DNA from 4 places in the Pseudalkalibacillus sp. A8 genome. Region 2 is predicted to be linked to each of the others. Evidence: riboswitches for the same ligand, from Rfam matches in the RefSeq annotation. Region 2 holds a riboswitch; each other region holds the start of a gene.
The links. Region 2 has a riboswitch for S-adenosylmethionine ahead of ACJROX_RS09290 (homoserine O-acetyltransferase). Riboswitches for the same ligand answer to the same signal wherever they lie in the genome.
Positions count from the first base shown of each region.

Region 1: it holds a riboswitch for S-adenosylmethionine, as region 2 does, so the genes downstream of both, ACJROX_RS17490 (YezD family protein) here and ACJROX_RS09290 (homoserine O-acetyltransferase) in region 2, are expected to answer to the same signal.
Region 3: it holds a riboswitch for S-adenosylmethionine, as region 2 does, so the genes downstream of both, ACJROX_RS08295 (LLM class flavin-dependent oxidoreductase) here and ACJROX_RS09290 (homoserine O-acetyltransferase) in region 2, are expected to answer to the same signal.
Region 4: it holds a riboswitch for S-adenosylmethionine, as region 2 does, so the genes downstream of both, ACJROX_RS23090 (methionine ABC transporter ATP-binding protein) here and ACJROX_RS09290 (homoserine O-acetyltransferase) in region 2, are expected to answer to the same signal.

Region 1 is NZ_CP174509.1:3,395,618-3,403,416, reverse strand. It holds gene ACJROX_RS17530 (MerR family transcriptional regulator) at 169-696, shown strand; gene ACJROX_RS17525 (YppE family protein) at 798-1,160, shown strand; gene ACJROX_RS17520 (hypothetical protein) at 1,298-1,504, shown strand; partial or broken gene ACJROX_RS17515 (cytochrome ubiquinol oxidase subunit I) at 1,948-2,073, opposite strand; partial or broken gene ACJROX_RS17510 (Mpo1-like protein) at 2,242-2,642, shown strand; gene ACJROX_RS17505 (helix-turn-helix domain-containing protein) at 2,697-2,939, opposite strand; gene ACJROX_RS17500 (SIMPL domain-containing protein) at 3,036-3,701, opposite strand; gene ACJROX_RS17495 (cold-shock protein) at 4,028-4,228, shown strand; SAM riboswitch class I at 5,337-5,440, shown strand; gene ACJROX_RS17490 (YezD family protein) at 5,550-5,696, shown strand; gene ACJROX_RS17485 (enoyl-CoA hydratase/isomerase family protein) at 5,711-6,013, shown strand; gene ACJROX_RS17480 (enoyl-CoA hydratase/isomerase family protein) at 6,118-6,303, shown strand; gene ACJROX_RS17475 (STAS domain-containing protein) at 6,725-7,558, shown strand; gene ACJROX_RS17470 (TraR/DksA family transcriptional regulator) at 7,680-7,799, shown strand, end outside.
Region 2 is NZ_CP174509.1:1,787,478-1,795,276, forward strand. It holds gene ACJROX_RS09265 (CotH kinase family protein) at 1-786, opposite strand, end outside; gene ACJROX_RS09270 (polysaccharide deacetylase family protein) at 1,095-1,832, shown strand; gene ACJROX_RS09275 (DedA family protein) at 1,829-2,419, shown strand; gene ACJROX_RS09280 (MGDG synthase family glycosyltransferase) at 2,416-3,546, shown strand; gene ACJROX_RS09285 (TIM barrel protein) at 3,679-4,518, shown strand; SAM riboswitch class I at 4,932-5,043, shown strand; gene ACJROX_RS09290 (homoserine O-acetyltransferase) at 5,146-6,228, shown strand; gene ACJROX_RS09295 (O-acetylhomoserine aminocarboxypropyltransferase/cysteine synthase family protein) at 6,283-7,599, shown strand; SAM riboswitch class I at 7,626-7,738, shown strand.
Region 3 is NZ_CP174509.1:1,598,006-1,605,804, forward strand. It holds gene ACJROX_RS08270 (TetR/AcrR family transcriptional regulator) at 480-1,043, shown strand; gene ACJROX_RS08275 (carboxymuconolactone decarboxylase family protein) at 1,225-1,668, shown strand; gene ACJROX_RS08280 (AbrB family transcriptional regulator) at 1,861-2,985, opposite strand; gene ACJROX_RS08285 (LysR family transcriptional regulator) at 3,096-3,968, shown strand; gene ACJROX_RS08290 (hypothetical protein) at 4,351-4,521, shown strand; SAM riboswitch class I at 4,817-4,921, shown strand; SAM riboswitch class I at 5,027-5,131, shown strand; gene ACJROX_RS08295 (LLM class flavin-dependent oxidoreductase) at 5,226-6,611, shown strand; gene ACJROX_RS08300 (sodium:solute symporter family transporter) at 6,726-7,799, shown strand, end outside.
Region 4 is NZ_CP174509.1:4,489,180-4,496,978, forward strand. It holds gene sufC (Fe-S cluster assembly ATPase SufC) at 10-798, opposite strand; gene ACJROX_RS23070 (hypothetical protein) at 1,127-1,282, opposite strand; gene ACJROX_RS23075 (carboxymuconolactone decarboxylase family protein) at 1,517-1,843, opposite strand; gene ACJROX_RS23080 (MetQ/NlpA family ABC transporter substrate-binding protein) at 2,277-3,098, opposite strand; gene ACJROX_RS23085 (methionine ABC transporter permease) at 3,117-3,785, opposite strand; gene ACJROX_RS23090 (methionine ABC transporter ATP-binding protein) at 3,763-4,803, opposite strand; SAM riboswitch class I at 4,972-5,086, opposite strand; gene ACJROX_RS23095 (TlpA disulfide reductase family protein) at 5,320-5,745, shown strand; gene ACJROX_RS23100 (hypothetical protein) at 5,713-6,210, opposite strand; gene ACJROX_RS23105 (anti-sigma factor domain-containing protein) at 6,366-7,703, opposite strand; gene sigI (RNA polymerase sigma-I factor) at 7,731-7,799, opposite strand, start outside.

The DNA of each region.
Region 1 (7,799 bases), 1.6 Mb from region 2:
TTTTAAGAAACCTCTGCTATTCAAAAGTATATACTGCTGTCGAATTCTTGATGCGGAGAGGAAAATACACTTTCTTTGCCGAAAGGAAACTAGTTTTGTCAAGCTTGGAGGGGAAGGGAAACTGCCATCGAATAGTACAGGTACAATATTCCCGGGAGGTCCGTAAATATGGAAAGCTTGGTGAAAACGAAGGCGGTATCCAAGAAGCTCAGTGTTAATCCGACGACCATTCAGCGATGGGTGAAGTATTTTGATATTCCCTGTCCGAAAAATGATCACGGCCACTACTTATTCCGATCAGAAGACATCGTACAGCTTGAAGAAATCCAGAAGCAATTGAAACAAGGTTTACAGATGAGTGATATCAAATTACAGAACAGAAGTTCCAATGAAAAGATGCCTATGAAAAATGGAAACGGCCTAAAAGAATTGGATATTTATTTTCAACAGCTTCAAGATCAATTGAACATCTTAGAGTCAAAGGTTTCTCAAAAAGCGGATGAAGTCTTGTCCTACCAGGTCATGCAGCAACGTAAAGATATGGACCAGATGGCCACCCGTCTGACTGAGCTCGAAGAAAAAATGCTTGATCTCGAGGAGCAACTTCTACTGCAGGTGACGGCGACGAACGAAATCCGAACCGAATATAGCCCACCTAAACCAAAGAAGCGGAACTGGCTAGTCAGTCTGTTTTAAAATTGTAAATGAAGATATACGTTCACTTTTATTAGTATGTCGTCCCCATGATGGCATTTCTGAACTTCCTCTGGTAGGATAGGTTCAGAAGAGGTGAGACTATGGACACGGAAAAGCAACGTTTGAAAGAGTTGACGAAAAGGCTCCGTCAACTCAATGAACAGGCTTATCGCCAATATGAAGAAAGAACTTGTACAGAAGGATATGAAGTCGACTTCTATGGGGAAGTGAAGCCATTTGTTGATGAAGTGCAGATACTTGCCGATGAATGGAAGCCTCTTGCTGTGAAATGGGCGATTGAAGAAAAGCCTAAATATGTTTATCCGATTCAAATAAATGACACTTATGAGAATATGACGATTGCAGCTGTTCAAGCATTTCAGAAGGATACGAAGCGGAAACGTTTCACTTCGATGACAAAATCAATTGAATATATTCTCGAATCGATTGAAAATCAACTTTAAAATGTGAGGGGTGACCAAATAGGTCAACCTCTTTTTGTTTGATTTCTTGATGTTCACTTAATTGTTAAACCCTTCCATGACATATGAAAGTAGACATTTGTTATAATAGAAATATTAGGAGAAAGGGTGTTTGCCTTATGATGGAATTTTTGTATTTTCCAGATGATAAAAGTGAATACATACCATCAGTGATCATGTTGCTTATATTTATGACGATGGCGATTGCAGCAACAATCTTTATCCGGAAACATTCTGCCAAAGAGCTAGACAAATGGGAAAATGAAGAACCGAATTTGAAAGCAACGAACAAACAAGCGAATGAATCGGGTTCAGATAAAAACTAGAAGGAGGCTCGAAACATCTATAAGGATGTAAAGGGCCTTTTTTAAATGGTTTTGTTAAAATAGAGTGTTGATTATTCAAGAAATTTTAAAGCGAAATTCACGACACTCCTGCGGGAAAAGCGAGCCAGGCGTTGACCCGGAGCAACCTGCAATTTAAGGATCTTCGACTAAAATAATAAACTTCGACTAAATACCACCTTCGTTCTGCGCCTGCGGTTACTCGGCGCAAAACTACAAGGATGGAATGTAAGTCCGTGGTCTTGTGGTGAACGTCGAAGCCAGCAGTGAATTTTGCATTTATCAACAATTCACTTTAAAAGAGCCTTTTAAATAAAATAAAAAATTTCACGTACCGTACTTATCATCAAGATCCAAATTCACCGGATTTGAGATAACTGCGGTCATTCAAAAGTATATGAAACCAGGAATCAAGATGGCAAAGCCGTTTTCTGATAAAGCAACTCTGCAATCAGGATCATCGTCGGAATGCCGACCCCAAGAGTAGCGTAAATGATATGTACACCCATCGTTGTGCCGAACAGGGTTCTAGCAATCAATAGATCATCCATAGAATGGTTCCTTTCATTTCCACAGACTGTCAATCACTTTTATTCTGAACAACAATCATTTATTGAAAAAGCAGAAGAGGTTCTGTATATCTGAACGATATAGCAAAGAAGTGATCATCAACTAAATACTCATTTACAAATAGAGGGTTTTCGTGATGAAAAAAAGAAATGATATTTGGGGGATTTCAAGAAACTGATCAATTGTTAAAAATTTTTGGAAGGGACCGGATTATGAATAAAGAATTTAAGAGTTTTCAGGAATTCTGGCCGTTCTACCTACAGCAGCATTCAAAACCCGCTACAAGAGCATGGCATTTTGCCGGGACGAGTTTTGTTTTTGTATGTATCTGTGTTTCGTTCCTATTCAAAATTTCTGGTATATGTTAGCTGCACCTATCATCGCTTATTCATTTGCTTGGATCAGTCATTTTTTTATTGAAGGAAACAAACCTGCCACATTTGGGCACCCATTTTGGTCTTTACGGGCTGATTTTAAAATGTTCGGATATACATTGACAGGCAGTCTGGAAAAAGAATTGGAAAAGCAGCAAATCAAAAGGTCCGCATAGAAAAAAAGGGACCGTTGAAAAATTCTCTACGGTCCCTTATCACATATGTAACACTTAATATTCCATAATATCACTTTTGACAAGCTGCTGAATTTCCTCAACTAACTGTGAAGCTGGGATATCCAAATGTTCTGCTAAAACGAATATCGTTTTCAGTGTCGGCATACGCCGGCCTCTTTCGAGTAGACTTATGAAAGAACGATCGTAGCCAGTCAATTCAGCAAGTTTGAACTGTGAAATCTTCTCAACAGTCCGGTGCTTGCGGATTACCAGCCCAACAGCTTGTTCAAGTTTCATACCAAAAATCCCCCATTACAATCCATAAAATGACAGCGGACTATAGTCAACGTATCTCTATTTTAGTATAGGAGTGTCGATTGAACAATAAAATTATTAGGAATAGCAGAACCAAATTTTCATTTGTGCATTTATTGCCACTTTTTGTTGTTGGATCGGGGTAGGTCCAGCAGCTTGCAGCATTTGGGTTTTATATAAAGGCGCTATTTCTCTCTCTTTTAGTTCGACGACCTTGACCGGTACTGGGTTTAACCGGACTCCCATTTGTTGAGCGAGTGTTACTGCTTTTCGTATACCATCCTGGTAGGCGATTGTTAAAGCCTTTAAATAAAAAGCCTTAGGATTTGAAACATCGAATGAGATGTCCCTAGCGAAATTTGCCCCGTTCCGGATCGCCGCATCATAAACGTTACCAGCTGATTGAACATCATTGATTATTACTCTGAACAAATGTTCCACTCTAAAACCCTTGAAGATCGATTGCCCATTTTCATAAGCGTAGATCGGTTGGATCGTGTAAACCAATGTTTCAATTTGATTGGATGGTATTCCTAAATTCAATAATGCATTCAGAACTTGGGTGGACCTTCTGGCATTTTCAGCAGAGGCTGTTTTAACATCAGGACCTTCCGTGATAACTCCTATTGTAAGCGATATCTCATCAGCATCAATTGTCAATTCACCATCACCATAAAGCTCCATTACTGGTTTTGAAGTTTTTATATTTTCATCCCACTTCGGAAATGGATAGCTGCTATTCATGTGATCACCTCTACAATTTTCCTTTTGTAAACTATATTCATTACCTTTTTAAACATGTTCCTCTGATGATGATTATACGTAAGATAAAAATCCTTAACAGTAAAATGAGCATTTTATTGACATTCTCCTAAAAATGAATTATTATATGATTAACGCCGATAAAGTTGGTTATATAAATGGTGGATAGATTGAAGTCGTAGCTGCAATTGTGTGGACGAATTTAATTGTCTCACAGTCATGCGGGTGCGGTTTTTTTATACAGTCAGAATGATAAATATAACGGTAAACTTTTGGTGAATTTGTAAGATTTTCAGGAGGTACAGTATATGAATACTGGTACAGTAAAATGGTTTAACGCAGAAAAAGGTTTTGGTTTCATCGAAATTTCAGAAGGTAACGACGTATTCGTTCACTTTTCTGCAATTGAAGGTGACGGATTCAAAACTTTAGAAGAAGGTCAAAACGTTTCATTCGAAATCGTTGATGGTAACCGCGGACCACAAGCTTCTAACGTACAAAAAGTCTAAGTATTAAAACTTGAGTCTTATTGGGTGGCATACGTTAGTACGCCACCCTTTTTGCATTTTCTGGGTCCTCAAAAAAAAGACCTTCCAAGAAAAATTGGTTTAAGCTTCCTTTGTGAGAAGAATCATAAAGGGTATTATGTGCTCTACAAAGCGTGCACTAAAAAATGTTTAATCCACATTTTCAACCCCTCTTTTGATCTCCATTTAATCTATTTTTTCAGACAAGGAAACAATTTGAGTAGAAGGGAGTTAAAAGCACGTACGGTAACTGAATCACACTGGCGCGGCCGAGGAGTCGTAAGGACGGAAGAGAGGCAGGGCTTTCGTTGTTTGAGTTATTTTTCGCAATCAGTTGGGTTGTACAGTGGAACTCACAAAATATATTGCATATCACTATCCACCACTTTAGAGAGCACGGAACCTCGGCTGGTATGAAGTTATTGAATCTCACGGAATGACTTACCAGCTAATACATATGAACAAATATAGACGTAAGAACGAGACGACAGTAAAGGCGTCTTTTTTTTATACGTTAAGAAGGAATAACTTTTCAGCGATGTAGCTAATCGACGTAGCAGAAAAGTTTACGAACGAAGTATAAGTGCAGCTAAGGCTCAGCCTTCGCCAAGCCCGAGTATTCTTTTTGTCTTATAATCAAGGCTGATTAGCTATAAGTAAGATTTTGAGAAATGAGTCGAAATCTAAATCCATTAAGGGCAGAACAAAGGATTGGTTGCATCCTGGAGCTTCCTTGTCATATCGAATAAAAAGGCCATTGCCACAGGATAGCTTCAGGCTTTCCTTTAAGCTCACTTTTGCTTTTAGGATTTAAAGGCAACTTGGAACCGCTCGGAACTACTTTCAGAGGCAATTCAATCGCTTGTTATGCTTCAGTCGAAGTATTGAAAGGGAGGGTGATTTTTAATCATGGAAGGAAGGAGTTTGAGGAAGTGATGTTCCGCTGTAACGGACTTGGGCTAAATGAATACAAGAGGAAAAAAATCCAGCGTTAAAAAAAGTTCTTAACCTGGGCATTTAAGACTAGTTTTGATTTTATTGTTGACAATTCCTATCGAACTACTGTAAAATTCAAAAAAATAAGTTGAATCACTTATCAAGAGTGGCGGAGGGACTGGCCCAACGACGCCCGGCAACCTGCTATTGCAAGGTGCTAATTCCAGCAAAATGGAATTCCATTTTGAGAGATAAGGTGCATACCATTTGGTGTACGTGAAACCAGGTCTCTCATTTTTGAGGGACCTTTTTATTTTTCTGAGGAATTCCAAACCTGGTAATTCGTTTGAAGAAAGGAGAGTAGAGAATGTCGAAGGAGAGAGATGAATTAAAAAACATTGTGCCCCGGATAAATGAAATGTTGAAGACTATGAAATTTGGATCCGTCACCTTGGTTGTGCAGGACGGTAAAGTCATTCAGATTGAAAAGAATGAAAAAGTGAGAATAAAATAAAGAGTCTTGTGACAATGACAGTTTCAACAGCAAAACAAACAGATAAGGAATATATTTTAGTTGAAAAGAAAGAAAATGTAGCAACGATAACTTTAAACCGACCGAATCAGTTGAATTCAATAAGTGATTCACTTGCCCATGAACTGGAAAAAACGTTATGTGAGGTTGAAGGGGATAAGTATGTGAAAGCTGTCATCCTCACAGGCGCCGGTAAGCATTTCTCATCTGGTGTAGATCTAAGGAAAGCGTCCGACTACCCGACACGATTGGAGAGGAGCCATCAGAGGTTTGGCGAGCACACCTCGAATTTTTACTGAGAGTATCATTGAAATTATGGTCACTTAAAAAGCCGGTGATAGTCGCTGTTGATGGGAATGTGCTCGGAGGAGCTGCAGACTGGGTATTAAGTTCTGATTAAGCGATTGCATCCGAAAGTGCTAAGTTCGGTGAGCCTGAAATACGCTTCGTTGCAGCACCGCCTACACTCATGATGCCGTGGGTCATTGGGATCCGGAAGGCGAAGGAGTTACTTTTGACTGGGGATGTAATTGATGCTTATGAAGCACGTGAAATTGGAATTTTCAATAAGGTGGTGAAAAAGGAGTAGCTACAAGACGAAGCTTTCAGTTTAGCAAAACGTATATAAAAACTACCTGCATCTGCTGTAAAGCTTACAAAGCAATATCAACAAAACGTTCGAACTGCAAGTGATTCGGGAGGCTCTTGACTACAATGTAGATACTGCGATTTCGATGTTTTTCTTAAACACGGAAAAAGATTTAGAGGGTGTAGGGGTTTTGATAAGAGAAAAAGGTTTTCTTAATAAAGGTAAGCAGACAAGTGAACAATGAATAAGAACTTCAGAATGGCTTTCAACGCGTTAATAAAGTCTCTCTTTTCGAGAGGCTTTTTTATTTCCCTTGAGAATAAAAAAGCTAATGAATAGACAAGAAAAATTGTCCGCATGGTTTGATTAATTTAAAATAGAGGAAAAAGAGTAAAAACGTCTTTATGGAGGTCATTAAAAGGTGCAGAGAAATAAAGAGTTGCATAAGTTCCTTCTTGATAAAGCAGAACAGCTTACAGAAGATTGGTATAATACTTTAGAGAAAAGTGATCCTACAGGGGTATATTCTTCTACCGATCCTGAAGTCATTAGGAATTTGAAACAGCAAAATTATGAATTTCACCTGAATCTGATTGAAATATTTGATAAGGAAGAAGATGAATTTTTCAAGTATTTTGAAGAATGGGTGATTAGAACAGCGAGAGATAAGGATCATATCGAAACTCCCACCCACTATATCATGAGAGAATTCATTCGTGTCCGTAAACAATACATCAATTTGATCAATGATTTCGTGAAAATCCATCCAGATAAGTGTTCCAATGAACAAATCGGGTTATGGAAAGAAATGATCATCAAGGAATCCGATATTGCTATGGTTCGTTTTACCGAAGAAAGGAACAACTATCTTAATGATCAGTTAACTGCTCAAAAGGCGATGATCAATGAGTTAAGTTCTCCAGTGATCGACTTATCCCATAAAATAGGTTTACTACCAATCGTAGGAGATATAGATACTCATAGGGCTAAAACGATTCTTGATAGTACATTGCAGCAATGTTCCGATCGCCATATTGAACATCTTTATATCGATTTATCGGGTGTATTCATGGTCGATACGATGGTCGCCCATGAAATTTTCCAATTGCTGTATTCACTAAGATTGTTAGGGATTGAAACAACTTTATCGGGTATTCGCCCTGAAATTGCGCAAACTGCAGTTCAATTGGGAATCGACTTTGATAATGTGAATATAACGTCAAAACTTTCAATTGCTTTGACCACTAACGAATGATAAAAAATATGTTAGAAAGAGGCGCTTAAAAAAGCGTCTTTTTCATTTTATCCAGGAAGAACTTCTAAGGGTGTTTACCTTTAAGGATGATTGGGAAAAGTCCAAAAAAGGAGGAGGAACCATGTTACTAACTCAAAAACAGATCGAGAATTTCAAAACTCAATTACTATCGATGAGGGAAGAAGTTCTCCAGCGAAACAAAAATAGAGAGGAAAACCTTGATATTGACCAAGTAAGGGGC
Region 2 (7,799 bases):
TTCTTCACCATGGATATCCCGGCCAAACGTCGCATCATAGTCCCAAGGGAGAATCTCGAATAAACCTGTGTCACTTCTTCGGTACAACGCATAGTTGTGGATGAAGCCGTCAAAGTTCTGGGTGCAGACGACGCCTGCAAGCCATCTTAAATATTTATCCACATCCAAGTAGCGGTAGATTTCAGTTTCAAAATCTTTTTGAGAAATTGTATTAATCTGATAAACGAAATTACCTAGCTCAGCTGTGTCCACTTCATCCCCTTCTTTAAGGCTGTACCCTGATTCAAACCGTTGCTTGATCCCCTTTCGGATCGGGCTCATCAAAGAGAAGTTTGCATTGTCATTTTCCGCATAAAAAATAGGCCCTTTTGGAAGCTTCCTTCTCTTCAAAAAAAAGCGATCAACAGATTCAAGCTGAAGGTAGATCCCTTGGAATTCATCATTGATCGTTAAAAGAACATGATTAGACTTTGGGGAGAGGACACCAATCGACGAAAAGAAATCAAGAGAAAGCTTGTTCCGCATCAGTGATTTATCGATGTATTCTGCATTCAGGTGAAGTTCTTTCATTCCCGAAGTTACCTTTGGGAAAATGAATTGGTATGACTTCTTGGTCACTTTACGGATATGAGCTCCACGGTAAAGAAAGTCGATATCATAAACATTATCGCCGACCATCAATTCGGCATGTACCGGCTCCTCAGCCCATACGTCCTCTCTAAAGTATTTGTAATCATCATCATCTATGTGTACTTTGTAGCTTTGAATGTCATTGTAACTGTTCATCCAATCTTCCTTTACACTTTTCTACTCCTACCACTATATGAGAAAGGTTTGAATACGTACCTGGTTTGTAATAAGACGCCAGGGGGTATCCATAGTGACAGATAAAACAACCCAAGCCGCGTCTCAATACAATTAGGAGGAAATTGGAAGGGCGATATTTGACTTAAACACACAATACTTGACGAACACATATAAAAATCACCTTCCTGTAAACTCTAATATCTGGTAGAATAAGGAAGGTTGTGGTTGCAAAATGAAACAAGCAATCTTTTTGAACGTTTAATAATGAACACAAAGGTGAATGAAACATGCAAACGATCTTGTTAACCGTAGCAATAGGATTGCTCCTTTTTCTGCTGTATGGTATCCTACCGACAGTCTTGTTAAGAATGCTTACAATAGGTATGGTCAAAAAAGGGGAACAAAAGAAGATGCTGGCTTTGACTTTCGATGATGGTCCCCATCCGATCTATACACCTCAAGTATTGGATTTATTGAAAAAATATGATGTGAAAGCGACATTCTTTGTCGTTGCGGAAAAAGCAGTGAAGCATTCTGAGCTCATCAGACGGATGCATCAGGAAGGGCATACGATCGGTATCCATCACTATAGCCATACGAACAGCTGGTTTCTGACACCATTGGCTACAAAACATGAGATTCATGAAACTGCGAAAATCATCACGAATCTCATCGGGATAAAACCGTCCTTTTATCGGCCCCCTTATGGACGGTTCAATGTGTTTACGATGTGGTTTGCAAGAAAGTATTCGATCGTCCTTTGGTCCGCTATTTTTCAAGATTGGAAACAGGGGACGGATTCGAAAACCTTGCAAAAGGATTTAGTGGAACAGATTGCGGACGGTCAAATCTATCTTCTCCATGATGATGGGGAGAATAAAGGGGCGGATTCAGATGCCCCTGAACAGATGATCGAAGCCTTGAAAGGGTTCCTTCCGCATTTACGGCGTCGCGGGTTTCGGGGCGTTTCCTTAGAAGAACACTTGAATCTGAACACTACAGAAGAACAGAAGAGGTCCGTATGAATCTTGAGAACATCATGGCTGCTATCGAAAACTATGGTTATTGGATTATCTTATTAACATTATTTTGCGGTATTGTCGGCATTCCATCACCAGAAGAGACTTTTCTTGTATTGATTGGGATGCTTACTGCACAGGATCACTTGCAATTAGTATGGACGGTGATCAGCGCTTTTAGCGGAAGCCTGTCTGGAATGCTGATCGCCTATATTGCCGGTCGTTTTCTCGGCCTCCCTTTCCTCAATAAATACGGTCGTTTTTTAAAAATTACACCTGAGCTTTGGGAGAAGGCAAGTACCCAATTCCGGCGATATGGAACCTTGACCATTTTATTCGGCTTGTTCATTCCAGGTGTAAGACAGCTTGCTCCATATATTGCAGGTACAAGCCGTTACCCATTTACGGTTTATATCTTCTTTTCGATCATCGGCAGTGCGCTTTGGGCAATCAGTTATATTTTTGTCGGTTTCTTTATCGGGGACCAAATCCCTTTACATTATCTGCCGTGGATTGGTGTTGTAGCCCTGGTGGTCTTCATCGGAACGGTTTTCATCAAGAATAAGAGCTTGAAAGGAGGGAGCAGAGCATGAAGAAAATATTGTTTTTACCTTTATTTCAGATGCCGTCTGGACACCATCGGGCAGCAGATGCGCTCATTGATTCCATTCAAAGTTCAGATGAAACGATCACTTGTAGGAAGATTGATTTTCTCAGCTATTGGAATGAGCCTTTGGAAAAGACGATTGGGAACATGTATTTGAAATGGATCAGCTCGCTCCCGAAAACGTACCATTGGGTATACAGGCGTTTCATGTATGAACCGAAGAATCAACAGAATACCATGTTGATCGACTATGTGCAGATGCTTGGATTTGAAACGAAAATGCTTGAGTTGTTAAAGGAAGAGAAACCCGATCTAATCGTCTGTACACATTGTTTTCCATCCGCTATCGTAAGCCGTTTGAAACGGAAGCACCAACTCTCGATTCCCGTAGTGAATGTATATACGGATTTTTTCGTCAATGGCATTTGGGGAAAGGAGCACATTGATCTTCATCTCGTAAATGATGAAACGATGAAAAGAGTGCTGTTGGAGAAGCATAATGTAGCTGAAGAACAAATCTCGATCACTGGAATCCCGACAAGTGACGAAATGGTATCTTTAACAACCCGTTATCTGTCAGATAAAAAGCATATACTTGTAGCCGGAGGAAGCAGCGGAATCGGGAATATCCTTCCTTATTTGAGAAGTATCCGGGAAAATGCGCGATATCAATATACAGTTTTATGTGGAAAAAATGATAAGCTGTTCAAAGAATTGGAGTCTTGGAATCTAGCGCATATCAAGCCGAAAGGATATATAGAATGCAGGGAAGAGATGAACATGCTTTATGAACAGGCTGATGCAATCATTACAAAGCCAGGCGGTATCACGATCAGTGAAGCTTTGAAAAAGCGTTTGCTCATTTTTGTGCACACTGCTTTGCCAGGACAGGAGCAATACAACTTAAGAGGTTTGAAGGAGAAGGGGCTGATTATGGAGCTTGATGATCAGCCATCTGAAAACGAAATTGCACTTATTCTTGAAAATGAATGGCGAAGGAAGCAGATCTTCAGCAGAATGGATGACTATCTGATGTCAACAGAAAGCTCAGCTATGAAAGAAATCGTCAAGTTGATGGATTCTCCCGCCATGCTCAACATGCAACCGGGGTAAACGGAATAGCTTCAGCCTTTAATACGCGAATTGATCTATTTAAAAAGCCGACAGTTTTTTGTCGGCTTTTTGTGTTAGGATAATGGTAGAATATAGTAAAAAAGCGGTAAAAGTACGTAGGGGGAGAGATTGTTGAAAAATCGATTAAGTATATCCGGAAGTACGATCATGTCTGATCCTGATCAATTTGAAAAGTTGTTTTGGGAGGGGATCGAGGACGTTGAAATCGGTGAATTTGATAATCAACCATCGTTTGATCGATTTTTGAATTTGTGCAGAAAAAAGAATGCAGTTTTTGGTGTCCATTCTCCTCTTTTCAGGAACGGAAGCAAATACGATTTGATCGAAAAAGTTCAAGTGGAGCCGGAATATGCTTGGGCACAATTAGAAAAAGAAGCCGAAAAACTATCCAGGCTTGGAGTAGAATATATTCTTGTCCATTTTCCTTATTTTAAAAGCAAAAAGACTGAAAAAGATCCGAATATGCTGATTGAATATGGGTTGAAAAGGCTGAACGTAATCCAGGAAAAATACCAGATTTCTATCGTGTGTGAACCAAAGCTTGGTTTTCAGCGTTCTCCTGATGGCATCCGTTACCTGCATCAGTTTCCTGAAAACACGTGGAAGAAGTATGGTTTGAAACTTTGCATCGATATCGGGGATTACTTGATCGCAACCGGAAAACATGCAATGGATTACATTTCGAAATGGGAAAAACATATTCATGTCGCCCATATACATAACGTGGCGTTCATAGGTGATAAATATATTTGGACCCCCGTCCATCCTTCCTATGAGGGAAACCTTGAGCATTACGAGCTAGAACCGATTCTTCGTTATCTGGCGGGGATAGGAGGCATCAGATTCGTATTCGAGTATACTCCACATTTGACCCCAAGTGATGAGTTCGTTGCAGAAGGGTATGAGTGGGTGAAAAGCATAGTAAAAGATGAGACGTGCCGGGCGAGGTAGATCTTTGTTTTTGTTTGGCGTGATTAAGTGGGAAATCGGCGCGATTCTACCTGATATCCGCGTGATAATCTTGAAACCCGCGCGATTATCCGGAAATCTGCGTGAATCCATCCAGAACCCCCGTGATTTAAGACGGCGTGATTCCTTACCCCTGAACCTAACGGAGAAGGACGACGATTTGTCGTCCTTCTTTAGCGGTTATCTTTAAAAACTGGCTCTCTATCTTTAAAATATAAAATTATCTTTAAAAAACATAAATTATCTTTAATCCGACGAAAATATCTTGAAAACGGCGTAATGGCGGGTGTTCCAGGTTGGGAAAAGTCGATGGAAAAATTAAATTTCGCTGTTGACACGTTTTTTCCGTCATGCTAAGATTCAAATCAAATAATTTAAAAATTAAATGATTTCAACTCTTATCAAGAGAGGCTGAGGGACTGGCCCGATGAAGCCCGGCAACCATCAAACTTCGGTTTGAAAGGTGCTAATTCCTGCGGAACGCACTGGCGTTTCGGAAGATGAGAGAGACAAATGTATTGATAATTTGGCCTCTCTGTCTTTTACAGAGAGGCTTTTTGATTTTCATGAAAAACAAACGGCATTAAAAATAACAAAGGAGGCCTGACATTGAGGAAGCCCAATTTTTATAAAACAGGAACGGTGCAAATTCCGAACTTTATATTGGAATCCGGGGAAAAACTTGATGAAGTGGAACTCGCTTATGAAAGATGTGGCCCTCGGAATGCACCAGCCATTCTGGTTTGTCATGCGTTGACGGGGAACCAATATACAGTCGGCACCTCAGATGAACCTGGTTGGTGGCACGGATTGATCAAGGAAGGCGGCTACATCGATACGAGGCGCTATCAAGTCATCACTTTCAATGTACTCGGTGGCTGTAACGGTTCAACTGGTCCGGCATCAGTCAATCCGCAAAGGGGGGAGCCCTATCACAATAATTTCCCCAGCTTGACAGTCCGGGACCTGGTAGAAGCTCAGTTCGTAGCACTGAATATCCTCAATATCAATCATTTAAGGGCAGTTATTGGGGGATCGCTCGGCGGGATGCAGGTCCTCGAATGGGGAGTCATGTATCCTGAATTCATCGATAGTATTTTCCCGATTGCTGTCACGCCTCAGTTTAGTGATTACGCGATTGCATTCAACCATATTTCAAGTCTTGCGATCCAGCAAGATCCTGCCTGGAGCGAAGGAAAGCTTCCGAAACAGGGACTGAGCCTTGCACGGATGATCGGGATGATCACTTACCGCTCAGATGTCCTTTTTGAAGAACGCTTTGAGCGGAACCATATCATATCGGAAGGGCTCCCAACGTACGATATTGAATCATACTTATCCTATCAAGGCCAGAAGCTTACCGAGCGCTTTGACGCCAACAGTTATCTTCGTCTGCTCGAGGTGATGAACAGCCATGATCTGGGACGTGACCGAGGCGGCATAGACCATGCGATCCAGCAACTGCAAGTTCCTGTATTTGCGATCAGTTTTACAAGGGACCTGCTTTACCCGCCTGAAAAATTGCATGAATTCGTGAAAACCATCCAACAATTCGGTGGCACTGCAGAATTTTATGAAGTCGATTCGAAATTCGGTCACGATGGATTCTTGGTAGAGTTCGAAAAATGGGGGTACTTCGTCGAGGAGCAGTTGGCAGAACTGGATGTAGAAGATGCGAGATTAGAAGCTTGAAGGATTAATGATAAATCACAATATATAAAATATAAAAAATGAGGAGTGAATGACATGAGTGAAGAAAAAAAATATCGTTTTGAAACAGTAGGGGTACATGGAGGACTGCAACCTGATCCTGCTACAGGTGCACGAGCGTTGCCGATCTATCAATCAAATGCTTACAAGTTTGATAATACAGAACATGCTGCAGACCTTTTTGGACTTAAGGAAGAAGGGTACATCTATTCACGAATCGGTAATCCGACGGTCAATGTTGTCGAAGAACGGGTGACCGAGCTTGAAGGAGGGCTTGGTGGATTAGCGTTCGCAAGTGGAATGGCTGCTATCTCAGCAGCGATCTTCAACATTGCCGAGACAGGTGATGAAATCGTCTCAGCTTCGACTTTATACGGTGGGACGTATAACTTGTTCTCGACCACACTCCCTAAACATGGGATCACAACTCATTTTGTCGATCCGCAGGACGCAGAAAATTTCCGCCGTGCAATCACCCCGAAAACGAAAGCGATCTTTGCGGAAACGATTGGAAATCCTGGGCTGCATGTGCTTGATATTGAAGCAATCGCGAAAATCGCACATGAAGCCGGTATTCCACTCATCGTCGACAACACGCTTGCTACCCCTTATTTGTTAAGGCCGATCGAGCATGGTGCAGATATCGTCGTCCATTCAGCTACGAAATGGCTTGGTGGTAATGGAACGACCATGGGGGGGGTCATTGTCGATGCAGGGAAGTTCGATTGGAATTCGCCGAAATTCCCTGGATTCACAGAACCGGACCATAGCTACAACGGTATCGTATATGCGGAAGCGCTGCCTGAAGCTGCCTTCATTGTGAAAGCACGTGTCCAGCTTTTACGGGATACAGGAGCATCGTTAAGTCCATTCAATGCTTTTCAGCTTGCGTTAGGATTGGAGACATTGCATGTGCGGGTGAAAGAGCATGTAGCAAACGCTAGGAAGATTGTTGAATACCTCGAGGGACATCCAGGCGTGGATTGGGTGCTCTATCCTGAACAAGAGAGCCATCCATCGAAACAGCTTGCGAATAAATACTTGCCTCAAGGCGCTGGATCAGTCGTCGTTTTCGGAATCAAAGGCGGCCGGGATGCAGGCGCATCAGTGATCAACAATGTTGAATTATGGTCACACCTCGCCAATGTAGGGGACGCTAAGAGCCTGATCATCCACCCGGCAAGCACGACCCACCAGCAGTTGAGACCGGAGGAACTGCCATCTACAGGTGTAACGGAAGATCTTGTCAGATTGTCAGTGGGAATTGAAAATGTAGAGGATCTTATAGAAGATTTAGAGCAAGCGATAGAAGCGGCGACAGGATTGGCGTCCAAGGTTGAACAAGTGAATTGAGTTACATTTAAAAAAGAATAATTGACTTCTTATCCAGAGCGGTGGAGGGGCTGGCCCGATGAAACCCGGCAACCATCAAGTTTTTGATTGAACTTGAAAAGGTGCTAATTCCTGCAGGAGCAATCCTGATAGATAAGAAGAGTGGTCGAAGCCCTCTTCTTCTTATCGAAGAGGGCTTTTTTAAATAGAGAACACAACCA
Region 3 (7,799 bases), 190 kb from region 2:
GGTAATATAATGATTCAAAAATATTGAAGTGAATATCTAAAACGAACTTCCTTCAAAAAGTCGAAAAGAAATACAATCAATTCAATATAAAGAACTGTCTGAAACAATCAAGATAGATTTTATAATCAAACAAAGAAAACAGCATCCAAAAAGGCTAACAAAATTTATTCGTTTTTTACAATTCGATAATACTTGGAATGGTCTTTATCTTCCATTCGATGAAGCTTAGCAACTAATCTGTTATTCCGTTAAAGGGAGCTTATCTGAAATAAGAAAAGCGTCTTTCTTCATAAAAAGGGATTTATGTTCGATGAACACTCATGCCGATTTGGACACAAGAAGAGGGGATTAAAAACAAATTAAAAAACGTCACATATTCAATAAAATACACACGTTTGGCCAATGATCATTTTGTAAAATCAATCTCGCCTGAATACTTGTACATTGACACTTACCTATTAGTAAGTTAATATTTGGATATGGAAAACAGAAAAAAACAAATCATAGATTTAGCAATAAAGTTAGTACAACAAAAAGGGTATGTAGGGTTCAGCTATGATGACATATCTAAACAACTAGGCGTAACCAAGGCAAGTATTCATTATCATTTTGAAAAGAAGGAGGATTTAGGGGTTGCCATTACCGAACGGATTACAAAAAGCTTGGAATACTTTTTGTTGTCAATTAAAAATTCTTCGGTTTCAGCAGAAGAAAAGTTAAAACAATTCATTCAACAACAGGCTAAACGGTTCGAGTGTACTGAAATATGTCCGATTTCATCTTTGCAGACGGATTATGAATCACTGCCAAATATTGTTCAAAATAAAATTAAGGAAGTCAGTAAATTGGAACTCTCAATTCTCAAAGAACTTGTTGCAGAGGCGCAAAATGAAAAAAGCCTAAATGATTCTGATGACATACAATCGGTGGCGGTAACTATATTATCTAGCATTAAGGGAGCATTATTATATCGACGTGTGCTGGACGACGATGTATTAGTCGATGTACTAAACCAGTTAAACCGTTTTTTTAAAAAATCATAAGAACGGTTTATTTTATAAATGAATTTTTACCTTCTAGTAAGTAAGTAGATCTCGAATATTATTTTACGTTGCTTTTTTAAGGTACATATAAGTACCTTAAATGAAACAAAAGTGAACAATTAAAAAAATATCCTCGTTGGGATAGAATAGAGTTCAATAAAAAATAAAGGAGTACTACCTTATGAGTCAAAGAGTTGCCTACTATGATGTGGCCCCCGAAGCTATGAAAATTATGATGGATATGGAGAAGTATACTAAATCTACAGGGACAGAACGTAAACTCCGTGAACTTATTAAAATTCGTGCTTCTCAAATTAACGGTTGTGCATTCTGTATCAATATGCATACATCCGACGCTCGAAAAATGGGCGAAACTGAACAACGAATTTATTGTTTAAATGCTTGGAAAGAATGCGATTTTTATTCAGCTGAAGAGAAAGTGGCTTTAGAACTAACCGAGCATATCACCCTGATTCCTACAAAAAGAGTGCCAGACGATCTATACAAGCGTGTCCGTGAACATTATGACGAGAAACAATATGTTGACCTTGTACTAATTATCAATCAAATCAATAGTTGGAATAGAATTTCTATTGCAATGGGGAATACAGCTACTAAAAATTAATAATTACACTTGACGAACATCAAAATGGTGTTCGTTTTTTCATCCCTTTTTACTTACAGTAATCGGTGGCTTTGTATAATTCCTCTTCAGTAGATTCTTTCATATGTAGTGCAGTAGGGTATTCTTAAGAATAAATATGGATGGCTTCGGGGGTCAATAGACCCCCTTAGGTAATAGCCACTTTCTTTTCCTTCAACCGGATAATTCAACCTTTTTCTTTTCATAATGTTCGATGAATTTGAAACAAGGCGGTAAAAACAGGAGGACGACAATGATCCTGAGCACCTGAACGGCGACGACGAAGGTCGAATCTCCATCCAACAGAACTGACGTGGTTGCCATTTCCGCAATCCCACCTGGCGCAAAAGCCAAGGTGGCTGTCACGAAAGTGATTTCTGTCAGCTTCGATACGATGAACGAACAGCCGAACATTGCAAGGATGAACCCAATTGTACATATCAATGCAAGGTTGACGATTTTCCCCAGCCCGATCAACATATTCTTATGGAACATGGCGCCGATACTGGAGGCGATCAAAATTTGTGCAAGGATCATGAACGTGGTCGGCCACCAGGCGATGAGATCATGACCGACCATCGAAGAGCCGGCTGTCTGGAATATCGCTACACCCAGCATGCTTCCAATTGTCCAAGGAGCTGGGAATTTCAGCTTTTTCCCTAAAATAGCCCCTCCCCATGCTGCGAAAACAAGGGCAAAGGTCCAAAACAGTTGCGTGAACTGGAATTCCGGTGCAGCCATCATTAAAGCACTATTCGCTGCACCAGAGTGGTGAGGCGTCACCAACAAATAGGAAACAATCATCGGGATCATCAAAATGACGAGGAAAACGCGTATTGTCTGAATGATGCTTACGATTGCCGTATTGGCCCCGACCTCTTCGGCGATACTGGGCATTGCCGTAAGTCCCCCAGGGGCAGTACCGTAAAAGCTTGTAAGCATATCTGTCTTACTGAATTTCCAAAGGACATAACCAGAAATGATGGAGAAAATGATGGACATGATCAGCATGAAAATAATGGCGAGGGAATTTTCCATGAAGACGCTCATAACGGACAGATTGATTTTCTGTCCCAATTCGATCCCTAATAGGCATTGTCCAATACAGGTCCAAAATTTCGAGATTCCTTGTTCGTTAGTTTGTAGAAATTGAGGTTTACGATAGGAGAGTAAAGTCGCAACTACTAATGACCCGATCATCCAGCCGATTGACAGACCTGTAAAAGAGAGTAGGAAACCACCGATACTGCTCAAAAGGATGAACATCATGTTGCGAAAAAATATGTTGTTTTTGTTCATAATTCAGTTCGCTCCCTTATATAAAAAATATAGTATACTTTTTGGTATAAATAAAATATTGGAATCGAATGGATATCGATAAGTTTTCATTATATCTGGGAGGGATGCTGATGGAAACGCGTGATTGGTCGATCTTGCAGATTTTATATCGGGAGAAAAACATTACGAAAGCAGCAAAAAGGCTTTATATATCCCAGCCTGCTTTGACCAACCGACTGAAACAGATTGAAAAAGAATTCGGTGTGAAAATCGTCAACAGAGGAAGGCGGGGAATCCAGTTTACGTCCCAGGGGGAGTATCTGGCAAAATGCGCAGATGAAATGTTGTTGCGGATCCGGAGCATCAAGGAAAATGTACATGACATGAAGGACATTGTGTCAGGAACATTAAGGCTAGGGGTATCGAATTACTTCGCCCATTATCAATTGCCTGGCGTTCTGAAGCTTTTCAAAGACAGGTTCCCGAATATCGAATACAAAGTCACATCAGGATGGAGCAGTGAGATTGCACCGTTATTGCCTAAGAAGGATATCCATATTGCATTTGTGAAGGGAGATTTCAATTGGGTGGATGAAAAACATTTATTGTTTGAAGAAACGATATGTATCGTCTCCAAGGAACCGATCCATTTGGATGAACTCCCCGAATTGCCGAGGATCGATTATCGGTCCGAATACTCTCTAAAGAGCGTAATCGATGACTGGTGGTCTGAAAATTATCCACATCCCCCATTGATCAATATCGAAGTGGATAAGGTCGATACGTGTAAGGAGATGGTGCTTAACGGTTTAGGGTATGCGATCATGCCGAGCATGATTTTAAGAGATACGGAAGGATTATATACCATCGATCTGAATACAAAAGAGGAAGAACCATTATTGAGGAAAACGTGGATGCTATACCATAAGGAATCCTTGAATTTGAATATGGTACGGGAGTTTGTCAGATTCATAGAAAGCATCGACATGAATGAAGACTTTTAAAATTAGATGCCGCTATGTTGTTGATATTTCAATAGCGAAATTTCGTAGAAATCAACAATGAAGAGTACAAAGCCTAAAATCAAGTCATTCTATTGACTGAAAAAACTATTTTCTCTATCATCAGCACAAACCGATCTCCTGCTAGTTTAATAGAATAGAGTATCATGCTCTTGGAGGTGATGCTCTATTGAGAAACATTTTGTTCGTTATCAATCTTATTTTCCTCCTTATGAAATTTTCCAGTTGTGTCCAATCTGTTCGCCGCATGAAGCGATCCTGAATCGATGTATAGATGATCGGCCGAAAAAGGAACGGAAGGCCAATATATTGAACTGGCTTAAGGGGATAAAATGGTGATTTACTTTGTACTTATCATGATTTTTTGTTTCTGAAAGTTTGTGGGAAAATTACTGGAACCGTTTCAACAACACAGATCTATTTCGACGCTTTCCTCCCTTATGGAGGAGAGCAATGGGCGGTACAGGGAACAGAGCTTCAGTTCACTTCAGATAACTTGCTGCTTCCATTAATTATCGTAGTCAACGGACAGTAGAGGGCAAAGAAACAGATAGGTTGTCTATGGACGCTTCATACGGACAGTCGAGGGCAAAGAAACGGATGGAGTTGCTCTATGGACGCTTCATACGGACAGTCGAGCGGAAAAAACGGATAGAGTTGCTCTATGGACGCTTCATACTTGCGGATTGCTAGCGGAAAGCGAGTATATTTCTCAAGCTATTACAATAGTTTTTTGATAAAATATTTTTAAAATTCAATTTTCCTGTTGACAGGTCGAAGTGTAAGTAGTAAATTATGAATCATATTAAAAATTTCATCTGAACGAATTTTTCTTATCCAGAGAGGTGGAGGGACTGGCCCTGTGAAACCTCGGCAGCAGGCTTTTAGAGCACTGTGCCAACTCCAGCAAGCATCCAATGCTTGAAAGATAAGAAGAGCCGAGTGATTCTGTATTCTCAACCTCTTCTTTTTAAGAAGGGGTTTTATTATTTTATAAAAGGAGGATGCACGTGTACCACCGACTCTAAATGAATAGTGATTTCTTATCCAGAGAGGCAGAGGGACTGGCCCGATGAAGCCTCGGCAACAGACTTATCAAAGTACTGTGCCAATTCCAGCAAGCTTTTACGCTTGAAAGATAAGAAGAGCCTTAGACGTGACCAACGACCTCTTCTTATTTTCAGAAGAGGTTTTTTCTTTTTCAAAAAAACTTACAACAATCCTTGAGGAGGAGAAGAAATGACAAAACGAATTCTGTTGAATGCATTTGATATGGCTTGTGCAGGACATCAATCACCGGGGTTATGGGCGCACCCGGAGGACCAATCGGACCGTTATAACGACATCAATTACTGGGTGGAGCTCGGACAACTGCTTGAAAAAGGGAAATTCGATGGACTGTTCCTGGCGGATGTCGTCGGTGTTTACGATGTGTACAAAGGAAGTCGGAACGCTGCAGTACGCCAGGGTGTCCAGGTTCCGGTCAATGATCCGCTTCTGCTTGTTCCAGCGATGGCGCAAGCGACCAAGAATCTCAGTTTCGGCCTTACGTACACGTTGACCTATGAACAGCCTTACACGTTGGCAAGACGGTTCTCGACACTTGATCATCTGACAAACGGACGGGTTGCCTGGAATATCGTTTCTTCCTATCTCGACAGTGCTGCACGGAATTATGGACTGAGCCAGCAGATCGGGCATGATAACCGTTATGAGCTTGCGGAGGAATTCCTGGAAGTGGTCTATAAGCTGTGGGAAGGCAGCTGGGAGGACGATGCGGTTAAGCACGACAAAGATACGAGAGTGTTTGCCGATCCTGAAAAAGTGCATGAGATCGATCATGATGGGAAGCACTTCCGCGTCAAAGGTATTCATCTCTGTGATCCTTCACCGCAACGTACGCCGGTCCTTTACCAGGCAGGAGCATCACCTCGTGGAAGGAAATTCGCATCACACCACGCGGAATGTGTCTTTGTCGCAGGTCCGACACCACAGATCGTAAGAAAGACGGTCGATGATATCCGTCAAAAGGCAGAAGAGAGTGGACGTGGTCGGGATAGCATCAAGGTATTCACTGTGTTTACACCGATCGTCGGCCGGACGGAAGAAGAGGCGAAACGAAAGCATGAAGAACAGAAGAGCTACGTGAGCTATGACGGAGCATTGGCGCTCCTGGGCGGTTGGACTGGGATCGATTATTCACAATTGGAACCGGACCAAACACTTGAATATATCGAGAACGATTCGATGCGGTCAGCGGTTGAAATCTTTACGACAGCCGATCCGGAAAAACGATGGACGGTGGAGGAACTGGCGAAGCATGTCGGGCTTGGTGGACGCGGACCTCTTGTCGTCGGCTCACCGGAACAAGTCGCTGATGAACTCGAACGCTGGGTAAGGGAAGCGGATGTCGATGGCTTTAATATCGCTTATACATTGGCACCGGGAACATTCAAGGACTTCATCGAGCTGGTCGTACCGATTTTACAAGAAAGAGGCCTCGTTCAAAAGGATTATGAAGAAGGAACCTATCGGGAGAAATTGTTCGGATCTGGGAAGACACACCTCCCTGACACACATACTGGAACACAATATCGTAAGCGCAAAGAACTTGAAACGGTTTAAAGGCGGGATAGCATGTTAACTTTCTATTTTATCGGACTTGCAGCATTTTGGATTGTAGGACTTGGACTATGGAATCACCTATACCCGAAGGAAAGTAAGGAGGGGAAATCATAAATGGGATCATACGCGACATCATTTATCTGGATAACGATCACACTGCTCATCGCTTATTTCATATTCGTCATCTGGCTCGGGAAGAAAGGAGCTGTCCATAGCCGTACGCTCGTCGGGTTCACAATCGCGAAAGGGAAGGTGAATCCGTGGATCGTCGGGATGAGCTTCGGGGCATCCTATGCCAGTGCCAATCTTTTCCTCGGGGTGCCAGGTTGGGCGTATACGTACGGGTACTCTGCGTTATGGTGGACCCTCGGCTGTTTCGGCGTCTCCTGGTTCGGACTGCTCTTGTTCGGCAAGACATTCTGGAAATACGGTCAAAAAAACGGAGGGGTCGTAACGCTCCCGGAATGGCTCGGTTCTCGTTATAAAAGCAGCACCATCCGCGTCCTCGTCGCGTTGTTGATCCTGTTCAACGTTTATTATATCGTCGGTCAGAACGTCGGTCTTGCGACGATGTTCGAAACGATCATCGGTATCCCATATACGTGGGGAGTCGTACTTGGAGTAGTGATTACGATCCTTTATGTCGGCTGGGGCGGTGCATTCGCGCAGTTGGTAAGTGACGGCATCCAGGGCATCATCATGTCGATCACATCCGTCGTCATATTCGTTTCATTGCTATGGACGATCGGAGGCGGCCTTGGGGTATTCGGTAAGCTCCAAGGACAGCTTGCTTCGGCAAGTCCGCAATTGCTATCCGCGACATCAACAAGTGACGGTCCTTTTTCAAGCGGATTTTCGATCCTGTCCATCCAGTGGCTGTTGTTCAGTTTCGTACTATTGCCGCATCTGATGAATAAAATTCTGACGCTCGATGATGCGAAACAGCTGCGGCCGTTCACACTGTCTGCCGGGATCTCATTGTTCTTGTTGTCGACGCTGACGGTCTTTGCCGGTCTTGCTGCCCGTGTCATCCTGCCGAACTTGGATGCAGCAGATAAGGCGATTCCGTTGTACCTGATCGAGGCATTTCATCCGATCGTCGTTGCAATCATGGTGACAGGCATCATTTCAGCGATCCTTTCGACGACGGACAGCCTGTATCTTGGGATCTCGTCAAGTATCGGGAAC
Region 4 (7,799 bases), 2.7 Mb from region 2:
CTTCAAAGCCTATGCTTGTTCTGCTTGGACAGTTTCGTCTTCAATTCCGAGTTCATCTTTAATCCAGTCATATCCTTCTGCTTCAAGACGTTGAGCAAGTTCAGGACCACCGGACTTCACGATACGGCCTTGCATAATGACGTGGACTTTATCTGGTGTGATGTAGTTCAACAAACGTTGGTAGTGTGTAATGATCAGTCCGCCGAATTCTGGATTGCGCATATCATTTACACCCTTAGAAACGACTTTCAAGGCATCGATATCAAGACCAGAATCGATCTCGTCAAGGATTGCAATTTTTGGCTCCAACATTAATAATTGAAGAATTTCGTTACGCTTTTTCTCACCGCCGGAAAATCCCTCGTTCAGGTAACGCTGTGAGAAAGATTCATCCATATCGAGAAGCTCCATTTTGCTGTCCATTTTACGAATGAATTTCATTAATGAAATTTCTTTACCTTCTTCACGTCGAGCATTGATTGAAGAACGCAGGAAGTCAGCATTCGTTACACCGCTGATTTCACTTGGGTATTGCATTGCAAGGAATAGACCTGCTTTTGCACGTTCATCGACTTCCATCTCTAGAACGTTTTCACCGTCTAGGGTGACTGACCCTTCTGTGATTTCGTACTTCGGATGGCCCATCAGAGCAGATGCAAGTGTTGATTTACCTGTTCCGTTCGGACCCATTACTGCATGTATTTCTCCACCGTTTATCTCAAGGCTGAGGCCTTTAATGATCTCTTTTCCTTCAATAGAAACGTGTAGATTCTCAATCTTTAAATTTGGTGCAGTCATGACTATAACCCTCCAATTTCATATTTCTTATCACTACTCCATTTTACATTGTAACGAAAAACAACCTAAAATGAAATAATCGTGATTATTATAATTTAGTATCATTCTAATTTTATAACAAATTAAAATAATTCTCAATATCGATCTAGAAAATATCGGTGATTTCAAATGCTAATTGAGAATAAAGCTTTCTTATTGAAATCAAACCTTCCTTCAACTGCTCTCTATGGGTGCTTATATACAATGAAAGGACCTTATCAGTATTCGATAAGGTCCTTGTTATATACACGTATATCTTCTTATTACAATGTTTCTTGATTGTTGTTCATTAAGACTTATTGACTTTACCCGTAAATTCGTTGAGCATTTGTTGGCTTTCCTTGTACTCCTGCTCTCTCTTACGCTCGATTTTTAGACGTTTTTCTAGACTACGATCATATTCTGCATAGCCTATACCATGTGCCTGATGCATGGCTTTTTCCATTTCACCAGTATGGTTCGTGTCAATAGGGTGGATAATGAATCAATCCTTTCAAGTTTTATAAAATTTCACTACACTCTATACCCTATCAATATGAAGCTAAAACGCCAAATATGATATAGAATGATTATTACTCTTATGCCACTTTAAACTGTGATGGGGTTATATTAGGGGCTATATTTATATATATCCACTTCATATATCCCATTTTCTCGATATTCTGAGGAATCTGACTTTTTAGTGCTTCATTTGTTTCAAATCGGTCATCGCTTCCTGGACAAGTGTGACAGACTGGCTCATAGCTGCACCGCCACCGAAAGCTGCACATACACCAACTGTTTCTAAAATTTCTTGTTCAGAACAGCCTTGATCAAGACATCCTTTTGTATGATAGATGATGCAATATTCATCCTGGGAGTAGATACTGATTCCTAGCGCTATCAATTGCTTTTCTTTTTTTCCCAGCTTCCCTGCTTTGAAACAGGATTCAGTAAAAGCATTGTACTTTCTTGCGAGGTCTGGCATCTTTTCAGTGAAGATTCCTAAACCATGTTTGTAATCCATTAAAGCCGCTTCTGTAGGGCTTCCTGGTTGTCCTTGTTGTATTTCATTCTGATTCACTTTGATCACTCCTCATACGATAAAATCATCATTAGTTAGTATGATTCTTCTGTCAGAAAGATATCCGCGAGAAATAATCTCCAGATGAAGGCTTTTTTAATAATGTCATGAAACACTTTCACACTGTTTTTCGCATTCAAAGTGTCTTATGAAGCTTTTATGGAGCACTTACTTCCTGTTTTTCAAGCGCGAAGTGTCTCATAAAGCTTTTATGAAGTACTAAGCTTAAGCTGAAACCTCAAACTCAATTTCGCGTTTGAAGGTCTCACAAACCAAACGAAGTGTTGTCTTGTAATCATATCTGAACTCGGGCAATCGAAGTGGTTAACATCATATAAAAAGAGTGCCGATAAAGTCAGCACTCTTTTTTAGGAAATTATTCTTTTACAGGAACGACTGCACCATTGTATTCTTCATTGATGAAGTCTTGGATTTCTTTAGATTGAAGTACTTCAACAAGTGTTTTGATCGCCTCGTCGTCTTTGTGTCCTTTATTGACGGCTACGATGTTCACATATTCAGAATCGGAGCCCTCAAGAGCGATGGCATCCTTCTGTGGATCTAGACCTGCATCGATCGCATAGTTGGTATTAATGACAACAGCTTCCCCTTCACCGTTTTTATAGATTTTCGGAAGCAACCCGGCTTCTACATCTGTCTTGAACTTGATGTTTTTCGGGTTCTCCGCGATATCTTTAACAGTAGCATCGGTTTTGGCTACGTCTTCCTTCAATTTGATCAGACCTTCTTTTTCAAGCAAGCTTAGAATACGGCCGTGTTCACCGACAGAGTTACTCATGATGACAGTGCCGCCCTCAGGTAGTTCATCCAAGCTTTTATAATCTTGGGAATAGACTCCCATTGGTTCAATGTGGACGCCACCGGCATTTTCAAAATCGTAGCTCTTGTTGTCTTCCATTTGGGATTCCATGTACGGTACGTGTTGGAAGAAGTTCGCATCTAATTCTCCTGCAGCAAGCATTTTGTTAGGTGTTACGTAGTCCTGGAGCTTTTCAATTTCCAGTTTGATCCCTTTTTCCTCAAGTAACGGCTGTGCTTCTTCCAAGATTTCAGCATGTGGAACGTTCGAAGCTCCCACCACAAGTTCCTTCTCATCTCCGCCTGAACCGCCATTACCGCAAGCTGCGAGTACAGAAATGATGAAGACAGTTGTTAAAAGTGTAATGATTTTTTTCATGATGTATTCCCTCCATGTTTATCGTTTATCTGTTTTTTGTGTTAAGAAATCGCCTATCCACTGGATTATAAAGACAATGATTAAAATGATCACGGTTGCGACGAACGTCACGTCATTCTGGTATCTCTGGAATCCATCCAGGTAAGCCAGGGTTCCCAACCCACCAGCTCCGACTACACCAGCCATTGCGATATACGAAATTAGCGCAATGGCTGTAACAGTAATCCCGGAGATCAAGGCTGGCAATGATTCAGGTAAAAGGACTTTATAGATGATTTGTGCATCTGTAGCCCCCATTGATTTCGCTGCTTCAATGACACCTTTGTCGATTTCTCGCAGTGCTATCTCGACCATTCTTGCATAGAATGGGGCTGCCCCGATAATCAGTGCTGGCAATGCTGCATTTGCCCCAAGCATCGTTCCTACCAGCCAGGTTGTAAAAGGCACTAAAAGAATGATCAAAATGATGAACGGAATCGATCTGAAAATATTCACGACTGCAGCAATCACCAATTGGATCGGCCTATTCTGCCACAGGTTGCCTCTTTCAGTAAGGAACAATAATAAACCTAATATGATTCCAAGCAGGAAGGTTGCACTTACCGAAATCCCTGTCATATACAGTGTTTCAAGTGTCGCTTCCCACATATCTTCCCAATCCACGTTAGGAAACAGTGTTATCAACATTTGTGATCACCTCGACTTCCACTTCCTGCTGTTGAATATGATAGATGGTTTCTTTTACAGTCTCAGGCTGACCATCAATTTGCACGAACAGTGTTCCGTATGCCCCATCTCTTGTTTGAGAAATCTTTCCCTGGAGAATATTGACGTTGACCTCAAACTTTCTGATCAGATCACTTATGAGTGGGCGTTCAGCTGTTCCACCTACAAAAGTCAGTTTGACGATTTGAGAGTTATCACCTTTTTGTATAAGGTGTTGAATCGTCTCCTCTGTTTCCTCAGGCTCTGTAACTTGTTTTACAAAATCCTGCGTAATTGTCTGCTTCGGTGTTTTGAACACCTCAAGAACAGGTCCTTCTTCGACAACTCGTCCATCTTCCATCACTGCTACCCGGTTACAGATCTTTCGGATGACATGCATTTCATGCGTAATCAGTACGATTGTCAATCCGAGCTTTTGATTGATGTCTACAAGAAGATTCAAAATGGAATCTGTGGTTTTCGGATCCAGAGCTGAAGTTGCTTCATCACAGAGCAAGACATCTGGATTATTAGCAAGGGCTCTTGCTATCCCTACACGTTGCTTTTGCCCTCCACTCAACTGTGAGGGATAAGAATCTCCTCTTCCGGATAAGCCGACGAGATCGATCAATTCGTTGACTCTCTTGTTCCGTTCCTCTTTTTTGACCCCTGCGATCTCCAAAGGGAAGGATATATTTTCACGTACAGTGCGAGACCACAGTAAGTTGAAATGTTGAAAGATCATTCCAATATTTTGTCTCGCAATACGGAGCTGCTTATTATTGAAGCTTGTAAGGGGATCGCCATTTATGTCGACTGAGCCTTCAGTCGGTTTTTCCAGCATGTTCAACATTCGGATCAACGTACTCTTGCCGGCCCCGCTGTATCCGATCACACCGTATATTTCTCCCTTTTTAATATTCAAATTGACTCCGTCGACTGCATTGACCACACCATCTTTTGTATGGAAAACTTTTTTGATATTTTTTAACGTAATCATGATGTTCAGCCCTTTCTGTCTCTTATCTTCTGCTAAAGTCTGTTTTCTAAATACTAAAGAAAGCGTGATGGAGCAATCTAAATATAGAAAGCTATAAATTTTCTTTAGAAACTAAAAAACCTTTCTGCCCTGAAAACGAGCAGAAAGGCTGAAAAGTTCAGTCTCTCCATCTCATCTTCCAAAGCATTACACTTTGCAGGATTTGGCACCTTCGCATAACCAAAGTCGGTTTGCTGGTTGCCGGGCTTCACAGGGCCAGTCCCTCCGCCGCTCTCGATAAGATTCTTTATATATCAAAAAATGTTTTACCGCTTTACTTTATTTAAACATGAATGCATTGTAGCATGGGATATTTTTAAGTGTCAATAATTAAAATAGTAATCTTCCTGCTCAAAAAGGTCACAATGTGACAAATTTGTGTCGCGGGTTAAGATATTGTTGGTAGTTACACATATCATTATGGTACGTTCAACATAGACAATCATTCGAATAAGGGATAAGGAGTTAAAAAGTCATATGGATAAAGCCATTTCCTTCAGCCTTAAGGAGTATAAAACAGAGCGTACGATTAGCCTTTCAGATTTTAAAGATAAGCCTGTGATCATCCAATTTTGGGTAGCCTGGTGTCCAGATTGCATGAGAGAGTTACCACTTCTTGACCAGTTTAATAAATCGATGAAAAACACGGAAATTGCTATATTGTCGATCAATGTAACAGGTAGGGAGGGTTCACTTGAACAGAGGGACCAATTTATCGAAAAGAGTAATATCACCGTGCCAGTTCTTCTGGATGAAGGAACCAAAATATACGATCAGTTCCGCTGCCAATCTGTACCGACTACAATTTTATTAGATAAACATCATAGGGTTCAATTCCGCTACACTGATCAAGATTCGTTTCAGGACATTTTAACCGGCATCCCTCGACTGCTTCCTCATTAGGTAGAAGATGGATTCCAGCTTTAAAATCGTTCTATAAGTAGCGTCTGTTTCAATCTTGCCTTGAGAGATCAAATCAGTTAATTTCATTTCACCTTCCACGAGGGATTTGAGTGCGTTCAATCCGCCATATATAAGAATGACTTCTTGGTCTATCTCATCTTTCATGATAACTTTACATGAACGCTTACGTAAATGGATGGAGACGCATTCCTCCTCATTGGAAAGGGAAACAAAATAATCATTCAATCGAAAAAAAGGGGACAAGTAAGATTGTTCTTCAAATCTTTTTGAAAAAAAATGAATAAGGCTATTGATCCGCATTTTCTTCTCCCTCACTTTTAAAAAAGTTCCAAAAGATGAAGTTAGTCCAATTGTTGTCCAATTAAATAGACGGTTGTATATGTAGATAATTTCTATGGATAAACCGATTGTCCTTTTATAATCCTTCGACAGTTTCTCTCGCACTTTTCGATAATTTCAGCTAGAAACTCACTCCAATCTCTTATATGTAAGCGTCCTGTACTTTTAATGGATACAAAAAATGCCAGACTCCATCAATAATTGGGTTTGTCTGGCACTGCACCTATTCAACTATTATGTATATAAAACACTACAAAGCGTCATGGCCTTTTACCATGACTTTCTTTTTTATGTTTATCTTCTTGAGGATGTATTCTATTCTTTTCCGATTTTCCATTGCCATGTGATTTACCATCAGCATTGAATATGTTGATTTGCAGGCTTTCAATTAACCTTAATTCCCGGGGAGATAACTCATCTTTATCCAATCCCTGGAGATCTAATTTAATTTTCACCTGCAAATCATCTTCATCGTCGTTATTTTTTGACGTTTTCCCTTTGTTTGAATCGCTCCGGCTTTCTTTCTCGTTTTCTTTTTCAACTTCTTTTTTAGCCGGACCTGATACCGGATTTTTCGGGTCAGTTACAGGGTCTTCTGCCAACGTAGCATTTTCTTTTTCGTTTTCTACACTTTCTAGCTTCGTGTCATCTGTAGAATCCTTATTTTCTGCCACATCTGCAGCTGCTGATCCTGGTTTTTCAGGTGTATCAGATGTCTTTTCAGGTTTATTAACGAGGCCATTGTTTGCTTTATCTGTCTTGGTATGATTGGTTTGATATAAACGGTCATCTGGTACTGTTTCCGGCAAGGCTTGCTCTTTATCTTCATCAACTTCTTCATCTTTCGCCATCATCAACTTTTTCAGTTCAGAATAAGGAGTTGAACTGACCTGTTGGATGGTGAGTGTTTTATCTTTTGCCAAAGCATCTTGAAAAACAAGGTATTTCCCCATGGATAAACCATTTTCATTCGCAACATTTCTGTTAGCTTCTGTAGTTTCCAATACGGATAGAATAACACCTGTATTTTCGATATATTTGCTGGATTTAAGTTTCTCGATGGAATCTTCTAATCGCTTACGCATTTCAGGTGATACGTAGTCCTCATCTAAGGATGACGCGATCAATAGATCATCATAAGTATCGAAGTATCCATATTCTTTCAGAGTTTCAAATAATGAATCAGAAAATAACAATAAAGACGCGTTTTCATAGTCAGTTGAACCATCAAGCAGGTTTTCAGCATCTTCATTCAATGCTCGAACCTTGATGACATTCAATTCCTTATCAACTGCCACTTCTATACTTGGATTGATATCGAAACTCACGTATGCGGCTGCCGATGCCTTATTTTGTTGGAAGGGCATTCCGCCAGCGAATAACATGAATACGATGATTGCTACTAAAGAAAGAGAGAAGGAAGGTAATAACTTCCTATTAGGCTGAAAAAACGCATCAGAAACTTCGGGTGGACATATATATTCCTGTCCAACCTCAGGCTTTTCTCCTTTTTTCAACCGGACACGCTCGAAGCTGCCATCTTTTGTCAAAATTACAGCTTTTCGCTTGGAAACTTCCATAATCAAGCCGCGTTTCACTCATTGGTCCCTCCCTTCTGTAGGATGTCAGGAGGGCTCAATGTAAGATCTAAGCGCTGTGTACCCTCCAATATAAATCAATGCAATCGCTATTAT